DNA from 4 places in the Pseudomonas sp. LS2P72 genome. Region 4 is predicted to be linked to each of the others. Evidence: predicted binding sites of a transcription regulator. Region 4 holds the regulator's gene; each other region holds the start of a gene.

Region 1 (3,626 bases), 1.2 Mb from region 4:
TTTGTAACAGCTTCGCCTTTCGCTTTTTTGGGCTCATGTGCAGCTCCTGGGATTGGATGTTTGTTTGGCGAAAAGCGTAGAGGAACGGGTGCGAACTATTAAATCAGGCTGGAGAGCTGCTTTTTGTAGGACCGTGCCTAAAAAGTTGAAGGACGACGGTGAAAGAGCGTGGATGGTCTTGCGATAGGAAGGTTGCTACTTATGATCTCGCTGAAACATCCATAGGAGACGCGAATGAAAAGGAATGGAATGCGCCCGATTCATCCTGGTGAAATTCTCAGCGAAGAGTTTTTGAAGCCGCTGGATACTGCAACCGAGGCTTTGGCTCGATTGCTGAACGAGCCAGAGGCGGTAATAGGCGATGTTGTGAGTCAGCAGGTCGGTGTCAGTGCAAGTCTGGCGAAGAAGCTATCCATCCACCTGAACACCACGCCCGAGTTCTGGCTGAACCTGCAGTTGACTTACGATCTGCATAAAGCCGAAATCGAGCGTGGTCGCGCTTTGGCCACTAAAGCGATTGCAACATCCGCGAAGCACGCTTCCACCAAGGCGCATTGACCGTACGTTGCGTCCGTTCACCATCCGCAAGCATGTGCGGAACATCCTGCAACCGAATCCACGGTTGATTATTCCAGTGCAACAGGCTCAGTGACATCTCAGGCCAGCTCAGCAGGCTCAGAATCGGGCGTTCGGTTGAGGTGGGTTGTTGGGCGTCTCTGAGGGCGGGGACGACGTCGTGGGTTAGCCATTCGCGCAGCGCCCGGTATTCGGGGCATTAGTGGTAGACGAGTAGGGCGTAGGCGCCGGACTCGCTGATCAGCAGGGTGTTTTCGATGGTGCCGTGGATGACGACTCGCGCGGATTGATGTTGATCGGGATCGAGTTTGCGGACGGCGCGTTCGTCGAGGAAAAGACGAAGCAGACGGCCTAAGTCTCGGGCGCTGAACCAAGGCTGGTTTTCGATCAAAAGCGCGTGAAGGTGGAGTTTGTGGCGGATGAAGACGTGAGGGATTAGATAGTTTTCTTCCATGGTGCAGCTCCCGGATGCGAATGAAGGAAACTGCCTCTGATCGTCGCCAAACGAAAAGGGTGGCAGCTATACGCGGGTTGGCGAACCGGTGCATCCGGAAACCGGCAGACCCGAAGGTCTCCCACGCATAGCCGCCATAATTCGAGATGGGGATAATTCCCTGGTTCGAACGTGGTCGCGATGCGTTTAGATGCTATCCGGGTCGCCAAACCCAGTGCTGAACATTCAGCAGAAGGTGAGCTTGGGAATCGCGGCCTTACGACGCAATCGGACGGCGGTGGTTTTGTTGTAGGAAGGTGCCTGGATTTTTGAGCGCTTAAAGATCAAAAGATCGCAGCCTTCGGCAGCTCCTACGGTTGAATCTGAAGGTCGTTCCGACCTTATCGCGAGCAGGCTCGCTCCCACAGTGGATTGGGTTTCACCGTGGGATCTGCGGTGTTACTCGACTGGTGGATTCAGCTTCGCTTCAAGCTCCGCCACTTTCGCTTCAAGACTCTCCAGCCGTGCACGGGTCCGTGCAAGCACGACCATCTGGCTATCAAACTCTTCCCGGCTCACCAGATCCAGCTTGCTGAAGCCGCTCTGCAACAGCGCCTTGAACTGGCTTTCGATTTCGCTTTTCGGCAGTGGGGTGTCGCCGCTGAAGAGGCGGGAGGCGGTGCCGCTCAGGGCGTCGAGGAAGTCTTTGGGCGCGAGCATGGGAAATGTCCTGTCAACAATGGCGGGCAGTGTATCACGCAGCGTCTATAGTCAATCTCGCCGTCAGGGGTGCACGCTTTTCGCGCATGGGGACGGACGGCTGCGCACTGTTGTTGTGCGTATCCGTCGGGCCATGTGCGCGAAGCCGCTTGCAGCAGCGGCCAAAGGCTTGAAATCAGTGGGTTTTGGCGAGATGGCAAGCTTTCTGCTTAGTCGGTAGTGACCCATGCACTGATGCAGTCGCTGTGACGAATGCAGTGCGCCAAGCGGAACGGGGGAAGTGTTTCGTGCGGAGTGGTTAGCAGGCGTCGGACGGGCAGGTAAGGCCGACGATGCGTTACAAAGCCAGGCACTGCGCTTAGACTTGAGTCGGGTTTGTTTTCCTGGGGCAAGTCCACCAATTCGGGAGAGAGTTTTCATGAAGCTAGTCACTGCCATCATCAAGCCGTTCAAACTGGACGACGTACGCGAGTCGCTGTCCGAGATCGGCGTGCAGGGCATTACCGTTACTGAAGTCAAAGGCTTCGGTCGGCAGAAGGGTCACACCGAGCTGTACCGCGGCGCGGAATACGTGGTCGATTTCCTGCCAAAGGTGAAGATTGATGTCGCCATTGACGACAAGGATCTTGACCGGGTTATCGAGGCGATAACCAAGGCTGCCAACACCGGCAAGATCGGGGACGGCAAGATCTTCGTGGTCAATCTGGAACAGGCGATTCGCATCCGTACCGGCGAAACCGATACCGACGCAATCTAAGCCGCCACAAACCCAACGCCCCAGGAGAAAACAATATGACTCTGCGTAAATTCGCAGGGCTAGGAGCCCTGTTGTCCCTCGTAATACCCAGCCTGGCCATGGCGGCAGACGAAGTGGCGGCCCCAGTCCTCAATTCCGGCGACACTGCCTGGATGATGACCTCGACAGCCCTCGTGCTGTTCATGACCATTCCCGGCCTCGCGCTGTTCTACGGCGGCATGGTTCGCTCCAAAAACATTCTGTCCGTGATGATGCAGTGCTTCGCCATTACCGGTCTGATCAGCATCCTGTGGGTCATTTATGGCTACAGCATCGCGTTCGACACCACCGGCATGGAGCAGGGCGTCGTCAACTTCAACTCATTCTTCGGCGGCATGGGCAAGGCTTTCCTCGCCGGTGTCACGCCCTCGAGCCTGACCGGTCCCGCGGCGCTGTTCCCTGAGGCGGTGTTCATCACCTTCCAGATGACCTTCGCCATCATCACCCCTGCGCTGATCGTCGGTGCCTTCGCCGAGCGGATGAAGTTCTCCGCGATGCTGATCTTCATGGGTATCTGGTTCACCCTGGTTTATGCACCCATTGCGCACATGGTCTGGTCCGGCAACGGCGGCCTGATGTGGGACTGGGGCGTGCTGGACTTCGCTGGCGGCACCGTGGTGCATATCAACGCCGGTGTGGCCGGTCTGATTGCCTGCCTGGTGCTGGGCAAGCGTAAAGGCTTCCCGACCACCCCGATGGCGCCGCACAACCTCGGTTACACCCTGATGGGCGCCGCCATGCTGTGGGTTGGCTGGTTCGGCTTCAACGCCGGTTCCGCCGCAGCCGCCAACGGCACGGCCGGCATGGCGATGCTGGTGACCCAGATCGCAACTGCCGCCGCTGCACTGGGCTGGATGTTCGCCGAGTGGATTACTCACGGCAAACCAAGTGCCCTGGGTATCGCTTCGGGTGTTGTGGCCGGTCTGGTTGCAATCACCCCAGCCGCTGGCACTGTGGGGCCGATGGGCGCTCTGGTCATCGGTCTGGCAGCCGGCGTGGTGTGCTTCTTCTGCGCCACCACGCTGAAACGCAAACTCGGCTATGACGATTCCCTGGACGCCTTCGGTGTGCACGGCATCGGCGGTATCCTCGGCGCGATTC
Region 2 (3,626 bases), 2.9 Mb from region 4:
TGGATGCTCGCCCGCACCTGATCTTCGTAGTGATAGGTGGTCTCGTGGCTAATGGAAAGTCTCATGCAGCCTCCAGGTAGGAACTGTGTATGGCGTTACCCAACTGGCGCACCAGCGGGATGAACTCGGTCAGCCAGGCGTGCAGGCCTTCGTCGAGAATTTCGGTGATGCCGGTGTAGCGCAGGCGTGCGTCAATTTCCGCTGCCAGGCGTTGCGCGGGACGGCCATTGGCCCCCGGCAGCTGGGCAAGGATCTGGTCGATTTCTTCGGTGCAGGCGCGCAATGAACGCGGAACGTCTGCGCGCAATAACAGCAACTCAGCCACATGCCGGGCGCCGGGCGCATCGCGGTAGATCTCGGTGTAGGCCTCGAACGAGGACAACGCCCGCAGCAAAGCACTCCACTGGTAATACGCGTGAGCGGTGCCATCGCTGACCGCCTCGGCCTGATCGCCAGCCATTTCGTAGCGGGCGTCGAGCAGGCGCAACGTGTTGTCGGCCCTTTCGATAAACGTCCCCAGACGAATGAAGCGGAACGCATCGTTACGCATGATCGTGCCGTAGGACGCGCCGCGGAACAGGTGGGAACGTTCCTTGATCCACTCGCAGAAACGGCTCATGCCGTAGCGGCTCAATCCCTGATCGGCAATCCCGCGGATTTCCAGCCAGGTGGCATTGATGTTTTCCCACATGTCAGCGGTGATTCGCCCACGCACCGCATGGGCACTGGCCCGCGCGGCGCCGAGGCAACTGTAGATGCTCGCCGGGTTGGCCGCATCCAGGGCGAAGAAATGCAGCAGCCGTTCAGCATGCAGATCGCCGTGGCGCTCCAGGTAATCGTCCAGGGTGCCGGTGATCAGCAACGGCATGGCGAGTTCATGCAGGCCGTCACCGCGGCCATCCTGTGGCATCAGCGACAGCGAATAACTGATGTCGAGCATCCGTGCGAGGTTTTCCGCCCGCTCCAGGTAACGTGACATCCAATACAAATCCGAGGCAGTTCTACTTAACATGGCAGGCTTCCTTCAATCCTCGACCACCCAGGTGTCCTTGGTTCCGCCGCCCTGGGATGAATTCACCACCAGGGAGCCTTCGCGCAGGGCAACACGGGTCAAACCGCCGGGCACAACCCGGGTTTCGCGGCCAGACAATACAAACGGACGCAGGTCGATGTGGCGTGGAGCGATGCCGTTTTCGACAAAGGTCGGACAGGTCGACAGGGACAACGTCGGTTGTGCGATGTACGCGTGGGGCTTGGCTTTGATCCGCGCGCGGAAAGATTCGATTTCCGCCGCCGTCGCCGCCGGCCCGACCAGCATTCCGTAACCGCCGGAGCCCTGGGTTTCCTTGACCACCAGCTCTGGAAGATTGGCCAGTACGTGGGACAGTTCGGAGGGATTACGACACTGCCACGTCGGCACATTCTTCAGAATCGGCTCTTCATCCAGGTAGAAACGGATCATGTCCGTGACGAATGGATACACCGACTTGTCGTCCGCGACCCCGGTACCGATGGCATTCGCCAGCACCACATTGCCGGAGCGGTACGACGACAGCAGCCCTGGAACGCCGAGCATCGAGTCCGGGTTGAACGCCAGCGGATCGAGGAATGCATCGTCGAGGCGACGGTAAATCACGTCGACGGCTTTCGGCCCGTCCGTGGTGCGCATGAACACCTTGTCATCCCGCACGAACAGGTCCGCGCCTTCCACCAGTTCAACGCCCATTTCCCGCGCCAGAAACGCATGTTCAAAGAACGCGCTGTTGAAACGACCCGGCGTCAGTACCACCACGCTCGGGTTATCAATCGGGCTGGAGCTTTTCAGGGTGTCAAGCAACAGATTCGGATAGTGGTCGATAGGAGCAATGCGCTGGGCAGCGAACAACTCGGGGAACAACCGCATCATCATCTTGCGGTCTTCCAGCATGTAGCTGACGCCGCTCGGCGTACGAAGATTGTCTTCAAGCACGTAGTACGTGCCGTCGCCATCGCGCACCAGATCAACACCGGAGATGTGGGAATAGATATCGCGGTGCAGATTCAGTCCTTGCATCGCCAACTGGTATTGCTCGTTGGCCAGCACCTGCTCGGCCGGGATGATGCCGGCCTTGATAATGCGCTGCTCGTGATAGAGGTCGGCGAGAAACATGTTCAACGCCTTGACCCGCTGAATGCAGCCGCGCTCGACAACTCGCCATTCACTGGCGGGAATGCTGCGGGGGATGGTGTCGAAGGGAATCAGGCGCTCTGTCCCTTGCTCATCACCATAGAGCGTGAATGTTATCCCGGCGCGATGAAATAACAGATCGGCCTCGCGTCGCCGTTGTGCCAAAAGCTCGTCAGGCGTTTCGGACAGCCAACGGGCAAACTCCCGATAATGCGGGCGGACCTGGCCGCCGGCATCGTACATCTCATCAAAATAGGTGCGGATCATGCCGTACTCCTTGTCACCCGGACATCTGGGCTTCGCAAAGCCCGTGCCATCGGCATAAACGCTTTGATATCAATCAGTTGGATAATCACACTGCACGCACCGCACCAATCCTGTGCGGTAAATGCCCCCACCCGATCGCCCCCGCTTCATTGCGAAGCAATGTTGTCGCCTATCACCAGCATAGTCAGAGTTGATTTCACTGCCCGGGAGTCGATGCGGATAATCCGCGCATTCGCTGGAATTCTTGAGGAATTTCCCTTTGGCCGCCTGTTTAGGCGGCTTTTTTTTGCGTTTTTGAAACGTTATGAATCAAAACACGATCAAGAGATCGTTCCAAACCCTACAAACGAAAACGGCCAACCCTGAGGTCAGCCGTTGCTGAGTATTGTCACTGTTCATAAGTTATGCGAGTCGCCCTCGTACCTCCTGCTTGACGCCCCATCCTTCGATGATGCCGCCCAAAGGCTCGACCACCGCCTCGAAATCCTGCTCAAAATCGCCGATGCCGTCATAAGTGGCGTACATCACTTTGCTCAGCTCCAGGTACCACGCGCCGTCATCGCGCACGCTGATTTGTGCATTCAAGGATTCACCACAGTAATGCCCTGCCGCCCTGCGCGCCCGCTCCTCGTCCGGGAAAATGGCGTAGAACTCGATGGGATGGAATCGTGAAAAGTCGAAACCGCCTTCTTTCATGCGGCGCAAGACGCTGGTGCTGATGTCTTCTTGATAGGCTGTGCTCATGAAACGTCCCCCTCAGACTGATGGATAGACTTTCCGTATTCCCGGCACTCGCAACCGAATGGGGCGAGCGATGCGGCAACAACGTTGCCGGTGGGAAGCAAGCATGTAGCTGACAAGACCAGACCTTAGCGATCCGTTCGCTGATCTCGATTGCAGAGTAGCCTCAAGATAGAGCCGCTGCCAAGGCCTGGTTAGGAATGTGACAGGAGATGTTCAGATTGGCGTGATGCTGAGGATTTCAATGCTGTACTGGGACTTCAGACTTTTGACAGTCGGATCATCGGTGCGCCCTTCCAGATCGTTGAGGTCCAGTTCGGCAGCCACAGGCAGACACCGGGCGCGAATGAGTTTCGCAGCTTGCTCGTTGTTCGGGCATTCATCGCTCTCGAACACCTCGTCAACTTGTTCACCGTGATCATCAACGAAAGTGACTTTCCACTTTTGCATC
Region 3 (3,626 bases), 1.9 Mb from region 4:
CAGCAGCGCCTCCCGGGGAATCTCGATGGGTTTCTTGCAATGGCTGCACAGTTTGCGCGCCAGGCGCTGGGCGATGATCAGGCTGACCGAGGTGGCAATGTTGAACCCCGCAATGCCCATGTTGTGCAGGCGAGTCAGGGTTTCGGCGGCGCTGTTGGTGTGCAGGGTCGACAGCACCAGGTGTCCGGTCTGGGCTGCTTTAATGGCGATTTCGGCGGTTTCGAGGTCGCGGATCTCGCCGACCATGATCACGTCCGGATCCTGACGCAGAAATGAGCGTAGCGCTTGGGCGAAGTCCATTCCCTGTTTGGGATTGACGTTGACCTGGTTGATGCCTTCCATGTTGATCTCCACCGGGTCTTCGGCGGTGGAGATGTTGATGTCCACGGTGTTGAGAATGTTCAGCCCGGTGTAGAGCGACACGGTCTTGCCCGAGCCGGTCGGCCCGGTTACCAGAATCATCCCCTGTGGCTGCTTGAGGGCGGCCATGTACAGGTCTTTCTGATCGGGCTCATAGCCGAGAGCGTCGATGCCCATTTGAGCGCTGGACGGGTCGAGGATCCGGATCACCACTTTCTCGCCCCACAGGGTCGGCAGGGTATTGACCCGAAAGTCGATGGATTTGCTCTTGGACAGGCGCATCTTGATCCGCCCGTCCTGGGGCCGACGCCGTTCGGAGATGTCGAGACTGGCCATGACTTTCAGCCGCGCGGCGATGCGATTGGCCAAGTGAATCGGTGGCTTGGCGACCTCACGCAAAATACCGTCGGTGCGCATCCTCACGCGGTAGGTTTTTTCGTAGGGCTCGAAATGCAGGTCGGAAGAGCCGCTTTTGATCGCGTCCAGCAGCATCTTGTGGACGAAGCGCACCACGGGCGCGTCATCGGCATCCTGTCCGGCGATGGCGTCCTGTTTATTGTCATCGATCGACTCGATGTCCACGCCATCGAGGTCAACGTCGGCCATGTCTTCCATGCCGGTGCCTTGGGTATCGAAGAATTTTTCGATGGCGTCGCTGAGCTTGTCGTCCTCCACCAGAATGGCTTCGGTATTCAGCCCGGTGCTGAACTGGATATCATTGATGGCTTGCTGATTACTCGGGTCGGAAACGCCCACAAACAACTTGTTGCCGCGCCGCCAGAGGGGCAGCACGTGGTGCTGGCGAATCAGCTTCTCGCTGACCAGCCCCCTGGGTTGGGTTTCTTTTTCCAGACAGTTGAGGTCGAGCAAGGCCATGCCGAAGTGTTCTGAAGCGATCTCGGCGATCTGGCGACTCTTCACCAGTTTGTTCTGCACCAGAAAACTGACCAGGGAGATTTTGTTGCGTTGGGCTTGCTGATACGCCTGTTGCGCGCTTTTGTCAGTGAGCAGCTCGGCCAGGACCAGTTGCTTGGCCAGACCGCTAAGGACGATGTCATTCATTGGGATACCGGACGCAGACAGTTCATGACTTATAGCCTAGTCAAGCGGAGGAACCAAACCAGCGGCGTTCAGGTGACAAAAAGTGTCAGATAGTGCGGATTCCGGGGGTAGGAAAGGGCGTTGCACTCGCCTCGCGTCCCGCCAACAGGGGGCGCGGCGCTTGGCATGGGCTGTGCTGCGGCTAATTCAGATCATGAGATTTCGACTCATGCATGGAGCTTGTCTATGAAGACTCAAAAAGGTTTTACCCTGATCGAGCTGCTGATCGTGGTGGCGATCATCGGGATTCTGGCGACGTTTGCGTTGCCGCAGTACTCCAAGTATCAGGCCCGGGCCAAAGTGACGGCGGGTATTGCCGAAGTCTCGGCGCTGAAAGTGCCTTATGAAGATGTCATTAATGCAGGGTCCGCCGATCCGACCCTTGCCAACGTCAATGCGACAGTTGCTGCTACTCAGAACTGCAACCTTGCAGTGACGGGGACTGTTGCCGCTGGTACCGGAACCATCGTATGTACGCTGATCAATGCCCCGGCGCCTGTACTGGGCAAGACCATTACCATTTCTCGTAGCGCGACTGCCGGTTGGACTTGCGCAACTACTGCCGCCAAGGACTATTCGACTCCTAGCTGCCCAGGCGTTTGAGTTAGCGCCTGCTGCACCTACCCCGCCTAAATGGCGGGGTATTTTTTGTCTGAAATTCAATGGTCATCACGCCGGCAAGAAAATCCCGACAATTCATGGCCTTAGGCCTGCGGCAAAACCCGCAACTTGCATGTCGATAATTTCCAACTCATGCAATTTGCATGATTCCGAAAATTGATCATTTTTATAAGTTAATGATTTATAACGATTTATTGTCGATTTCAAAGTTGGCACAGCGTTCGCAATATCTCCAGTAACCCTGCTGACAAGACACGCAGCAGACTTTATGAAAAACAGGAGTTACTCGTATGAAGAAGTTCGCTATCGCTGCCGCTACTGCTACCGCGCTGACCCTGACCATGGCCAACACTGCATTTGCTCAGACCCAAGCCACTCAAGCACCTATGATGCTGGCCGCTGGTGAGGTTACTGAAGCGAAAGAGGATGTTTCCGATACCTGGATCACCACCAAAGTCAAAACAGACCTGGTGACTGAAAAAGGCATTCCTGGTACCGATATCAAAGTCGAAACCAACAAAGGCGTTGTGTCCCTGTCGTCCACCGTTGCGGTGACCGACGCTCAGAAAACTACTGCGGTGGCCATTGCCAAGAAAATCAAAGGCGTCAAAGCGGTGTCCGCTGACGGCCTGAAAGCCGAGTAAGGCAAGACTTCTCGCCTGGACTGGGAGAAGGCGCGACAGGCGGGCCGAGCAATACGCCTGCCGCCTCAGGAGAGTTCATGCGAAAGGCCATAAGGATGTGGCCATTACAGGCCCCGGCATTCGTGTCGGGGCCTGTTCTATTGTGGGCGACCTAAAACAACTGTGGGAGCGAGCCTGCTCGCGAAAGCGGACTTTCAGCCAACAGATGTGTTGAACGTTAATCCGCCTTCGCGAGCAGGCTCGCTCCCACATTGAGTTGTGGTGGGTTCAGTTGCCGCGCTTGCTGGTGATCTGCTTCAAACGATTACCTTCAAAACGCAGGTACTGGTACATCCCGCCGTTGGGCCCGTAGGTCCATTCCTCGACTTGAAATTCCTCTCGTCGGTTGGCGCTGCGCTTGTAGCCCAACAGATCGCGGCTGACCGGTTCACCACATTTGTGCAGCACTTCGCTGGACCTGTCGCCGACACTGACCAATTGACTGCCACAGCGCAGGGTATCGGCTGCCGAGGCCTGGCTGGCGGCTATCGCCAGAGCCAGGCTTATCAGCCATTTCGCGCCTGTCACTCGGCGTCCAGATGCAGCGGCGTAACCACCCGACCGTCACTTTCCGCTTCGCCGAGGTTAGCGTCGATGAAGTACACGCGGTCATCGGCCAACTGACCCTTGTCGACCAGATAATCCTTGATGCTGCTGGCGCGCTCCTGACCCAACTGACGCAACAGCACGTCGCTGGAACTCCAGAACTTGATCACGCCTTCGCGCATTTTTACCGTGCGTTCTTCCTTGCCAAGATCCTTCCACTCGGCGGGCGGCTGAGTCTTCAGACGCGTGCGATAGATCCCTTCCAGCAGCGGACCTTTCTCGTTATCGGGTACTTGCAGCAGTGAAGCCTGAGCC
Region 4 (3,626 bases):
GTTCACGAGGGAACGGCCGGGGGTCAGGATGCTTTCAAGTCGGATCATGGGTTGGGAGTGTTAACGACCGGTCGCGCCCTGGAGGAGGCTTTGGGTCTTTTCCTTATGCTTTTTGAGTTGTTTATCCAGCTTGTCGGTCAGTGCGTCGATCGCCGCGTACATATCGGTATGCTCCGCGTTTGCGACCACTTCATTGCCGGGAATATGCAGCGTGGCTTCGATTTTCTGCTTGAGCTTCTCGACCGTCATCGTGACCTGCACGTTGGTGATCTTGTCGAAATGCCTCTCTAATCGTTCGAGTTTTTCGCCGATGTAGGTGCGAAGAGGTTCGGTCACTTCCAGTTGGTGTCCACTGATGTTGACTTGCATACAGCTTCTCCTTCGTTGCCAGTGCATAAAGCGGCAGGCAGAAATGCCTGCCACTGGAACGCTGTGGCGTGGCTCTACATCAACCGCTTGCGTTCGCTCGAAGGCGCGATCCCGAGGGATTCGCGGTACTTGGCGACGGTGCGGCGAGCCACCTGAATGCCTTGTGCCTCCAGTAAACCAGCGATCTTGCTGTCACTCAACGGCTTTTTCTGATTTTCCGCGGCAACCAGTTTTTTGATGATCGCGCGGATCGCCGTGGACGAGCATTCACCGCCCTCGGAGGTGCTGACATGGCTGGAGAAAAAGTATTTCAGTTCATATATGCCCCGAGGGGTATGCATGAATTTTTGCGTGGTCACCCGTGAAATCGTCGACTCGTGCATGCCCACCGCTTCGGCGATGTCATGCAGGACCAGCGGTTTCATGGCCTCGTCGCCGTATTCAAGAAAGCCGCGCTGATGCTCGACGATTTGAGTGGCGACTTTCATCAGGGTTTCGTTGCGGCTTTGCAGGCTCTTGATGAACCAGCGGGCTTCTTGCAACTGATTGCGCATGAAGGTGTTGTCGGCGCTGGTGTCGGCGCGGCGCACGAAACCGGCGTATTGAGCGTTGACCCGCAGTCGTGGCACGGATTCCTGGTTCAGCTCCACCAGCCAACGCTCGTTGTCCTTGCGTACGATCACGTCGGGAACGACGTATTCGGCTTCGCCGGACTCGATTTGCGAGCCTGGGCGCGGGTTGAGGCTCTGCACCAGTTCAATAACCTGGCGCAGTTCGTCTTCCTTGAGCTTCATGCGACGCATCAGTTGGCTGTAGTCGCGGCTGCCGAGCAGATCGATGTAATCGGTGACCAGGCGTTTGGCCTCGACCAGCCAAGGCGTCTTGGCGGGCAACTGGCGCAATTGCAGCAGCAGGCATTCGCCCAGGTTGCGTGCGCCGATGCCAGCGGGTTCGAATTGCTGGATGCGGTGCAGGACGGCTTCGATTTCGTCCAGTTCGATGTCCAGTTCCGGATCGAAGGCTTCGAGAATCTCCTCGAGGGTTTCGTCCAGGTAGCCCTGATTGTTGATGCAGTCGATCAGGGTCACGGCGATCAGTCGATCGGTGTCGGACATCGGAGCCAGGTTCAGTTGCCACAGCAGGTGGCTTTGCAGGCTTTCGCCGGCCGATGTCCGGGTGGTGAAGTCCCACTCGTCGTCATCGTTGCTCGGCAGGCTGCTGGCGCTGGTCTGGTAGACGTCTTCCCACGCGGTATCCACGGGCAGTTCGTTGGGGATGCGCTCGTTCCAGTCGCCTTCCTCGAGGTTATCAACCGTCGGGGCGGTTTCCTGGTAGGAGGGTTCCTGAATGTCGACGTTGGGTTGCTGTTCGGCTTTGTCGGCCAAGGGGTCGGCGTTATCGAAGTCGTCGCCTTCTTCCTGGCGTTCGAGCATCGGATTGGACTCCAGGGCCTCCTGGATTTCCTGTTGCAGGTCCAGGGTCGACAATTGGAGCAGGCGGATGGCCTGTTGCAGCTGCGGTGTCATCGTCAGCTGCTGGCCCATTCTCAAGACTAGCGATGGTTTCATGGCAGGGGCTTAACACCTTATTCGCCGGCGCACATGCGCCATCCACTACAGGGCGCCGGAGCGCCAAACATAAGCAAATTATATGCCCGAAACTGCAGCGTTTGCCTAGAGCGCTGTAACAATAAAAAAATATTGATTTTTTATTGAGACAAGCGCCCGGGCAACCAGCCAGACACCTCAGTGCTTACAGGCGGAACTCATGGCCCAGATACACTTCCTTGACCAGGTCGTTGGCCAGGATGGTGGCAGAGTCGCCTTCGGCGATCAGTTGGCCATCGTTGACGATGTAGGCGGTTTCGCAGATATCCAGGGTTTCACGGACGTTGTGGTCAGTGATCAGCACGCCAATGCCCTTGGCCTTGAGGTGGTAGATGATCTGTTTGATATCGCCCACCGAAATCGGGTCCACGCCAGCGAAAGGTTCGTCGAGCAGGATGAATTTCGGGTTGGTAGCCAGGGCCCGGGCAATTTCCACGCGGCGGCGTTCACCACCGGACAGGCTCATCCCGAGGCTGTCGCGGATGTGGCTGATGTGGAATTCCTGCAGCAGGCTTTCCAACTCTTTGCGACGGCCGGCCTTGTCGAGTTCCTTGCGGGTCTCGAGGATCGCCATGATGTTGTCGGCTACCGAGAGTTTGCGGAAGATCGATGCTTCTTGCGGAAGATAGCCGATACCGGCCTTCGCACGACCGTGCATAGGCTGGTGGCTGACATCCAGGTCGTCAATCAGTACGCGGCCCTGATCGGCCTGTACCAGGCCGACAATCATGTAAAAGCAGGTGGTCTTGCCAGCGCCGTTGGGACCTAGCAGGCCGACAATCTGACCGCTGTCGATCGACAGACTGACGTCACGCACGACCTGGCGGCTCTTGTAGCTCTTGGCCAGATGCTGAGCTTTCAGAGTTGCCATTACTGGGCCTTTTGCTCGTCGGTTTTCTTCTTCGGCTGGATCACCATGTCGATGCGCGGGCGCGACTCGGTGACCTTGTTGCCCGTCGCGCGACCGGCGCTCGCAAGCTTTTTCACCGTGTCGTAGACGATTTTCTCGCCTTGGGTGACGTTGTTGTCCTTGTCGATGACTTTGGCACGATCGATCAACACGACGCGGTTTTGCGATGCGTGGTACTGGATGGTCACTCCGTAGCCCTGAACCGGCTTGGTGTCGCCAGCCGTCTGCATCTGCTCGAAGTAGGCCAGATTGCCCACCGAAGTCACCACGTCGATGTCGCCGGCCGGGGTGCGGGTGATGGTCACAGTATTGCCTTTAACAATCATCGAGCCCTGGGTAATGATCACGTCACCTTTATAGGTGGCAACACCATTCTTGTCGTCCAGTTGGGCGTCGTCGGCCTGGATGCGGATAGGCTGCTCTTGATCGTTCGGCAGAGCCCAGGCGCTCACGCTTCCCAGTGCTGCGCTCAGACCGAGCAAAATAGGGAGGGTTTTAACGAGCCTCATACTGTCCTCTTACGTTAGATAGCAGGTGTATCCTGCTTTCTTTCAAATACGCTTTCATTCCCTTGCCAGTCGACACACCACCAGCGCCGTCGATTCTAACGGGTTGCTCGGTCTGCGCATATTGCCGCTGCGGGAACACTGTCATGCGGGTGGTGGTAATCAGGGTCTTGCGGTTTTTCTCGTCGAAACGCGTGATGCGCACCGAGTCAATCAGTTCGACCTGAGTGCCGT

The links. Region 4 encodes sigma-54, which starts transcription at its own class of promoters, with help from an activator protein. Its sites were predicted from a motif close to ANTGGCATNNANNTTGCTNT; they were not measured.
Positions count from the first base shown of each region.
Region 1: the regulator sigma-54 is predicted to act here: its motif matches at 1,922-1,941, upstream of glnK (P-II family nitrogen regulator).
Region 2: the regulator sigma-54 is predicted to act here: its motif matches at 2,466-2,485, upstream of ACYZUA_RS11375 (circularly permuted type 2 ATP-grasp protein).
Region 3: the regulator sigma-54 is predicted to act here: its motif matches at 1,582-1,601, upstream of ACYZUA_RS06830 (pilin).

Region 1 covers NZ_CM142708.1:761,587-765,212, forward strand. The annotation lists gene ACYZUA_RS03395 (hypothetical protein) at 1-37, opposite strand, end outside; gene ACYZUA_RS03400 (HigA family addiction module antitoxin) at 235-558, shown strand; partial or broken gene ACYZUA_RS03405 (BRO-N domain-containing protein) at 509-1,030, opposite strand; gene ACYZUA_RS03410 (accessory factor UbiK family protein) at 1,469-1,729, opposite strand; gene glnK (P-II family nitrogen regulator) at 2,148-2,486, shown strand; gene ACYZUA_RS03420 (ammonium transporter) at 2,522-3,626, shown strand, end outside.
Region 2 covers NZ_CM142708.1:2,452,903-2,456,528, reverse strand. The annotation lists gene ACYZUA_RS11385 (transglutaminase family protein) at 1-65, opposite strand, end outside; gene ACYZUA_RS11380 (alpha-E domain-containing protein) at 62-1,012, opposite strand; gene ACYZUA_RS11375 (circularly permuted type 2 ATP-grasp protein) at 1,025-2,434, opposite strand; gene ACYZUA_RS11370 (ribonuclease E inhibitor RraB) at 2,837-3,178, opposite strand; gene ACYZUA_RS11365 (hypothetical protein) at 3,392-3,625, opposite strand.
Region 3 covers NZ_CM142708.1:1,480,913-1,484,538, forward strand. The annotation lists gene pilB (type IV-A pilus assembly ATPase PilB) at 1-1,422, opposite strand, end outside; gene ACYZUA_RS06830 (pilin) at 1,648-2,064, shown strand; gene ACYZUA_RS06835 (BON domain-containing protein) at 2,373-2,726, shown strand; gene ACYZUA_RS06840 (DUF2845 domain-containing protein) at 2,994-3,293, opposite strand; gene ACYZUA_RS06845 (DUF748 domain-containing protein) at 3,290-3,626, opposite strand, start outside.
Region 4 covers NZ_CM142708.1:5,937,677-5,941,302, reverse strand. The annotation lists gene ptsN (PTS IIA-like nitrogen regulatory protein PtsN) at 1-48, opposite strand, end outside; gene hpf (ribosome hibernation-promoting factor, HPF/YfiA family) at 61-369, opposite strand; gene ACYZUA_RS27315 (RNA polymerase factor sigma-54) at 444-1,937, opposite strand; gene lptB (LPS export ABC transporter ATP-binding protein) at 2,122-2,847, opposite strand; gene lptA (lipopolysaccharide transport periplasmic protein LptA) at 2,847-3,395, opposite strand; gene lptC (LPS export ABC transporter periplasmic protein LptC) at 3,382-3,626, opposite strand, start outside.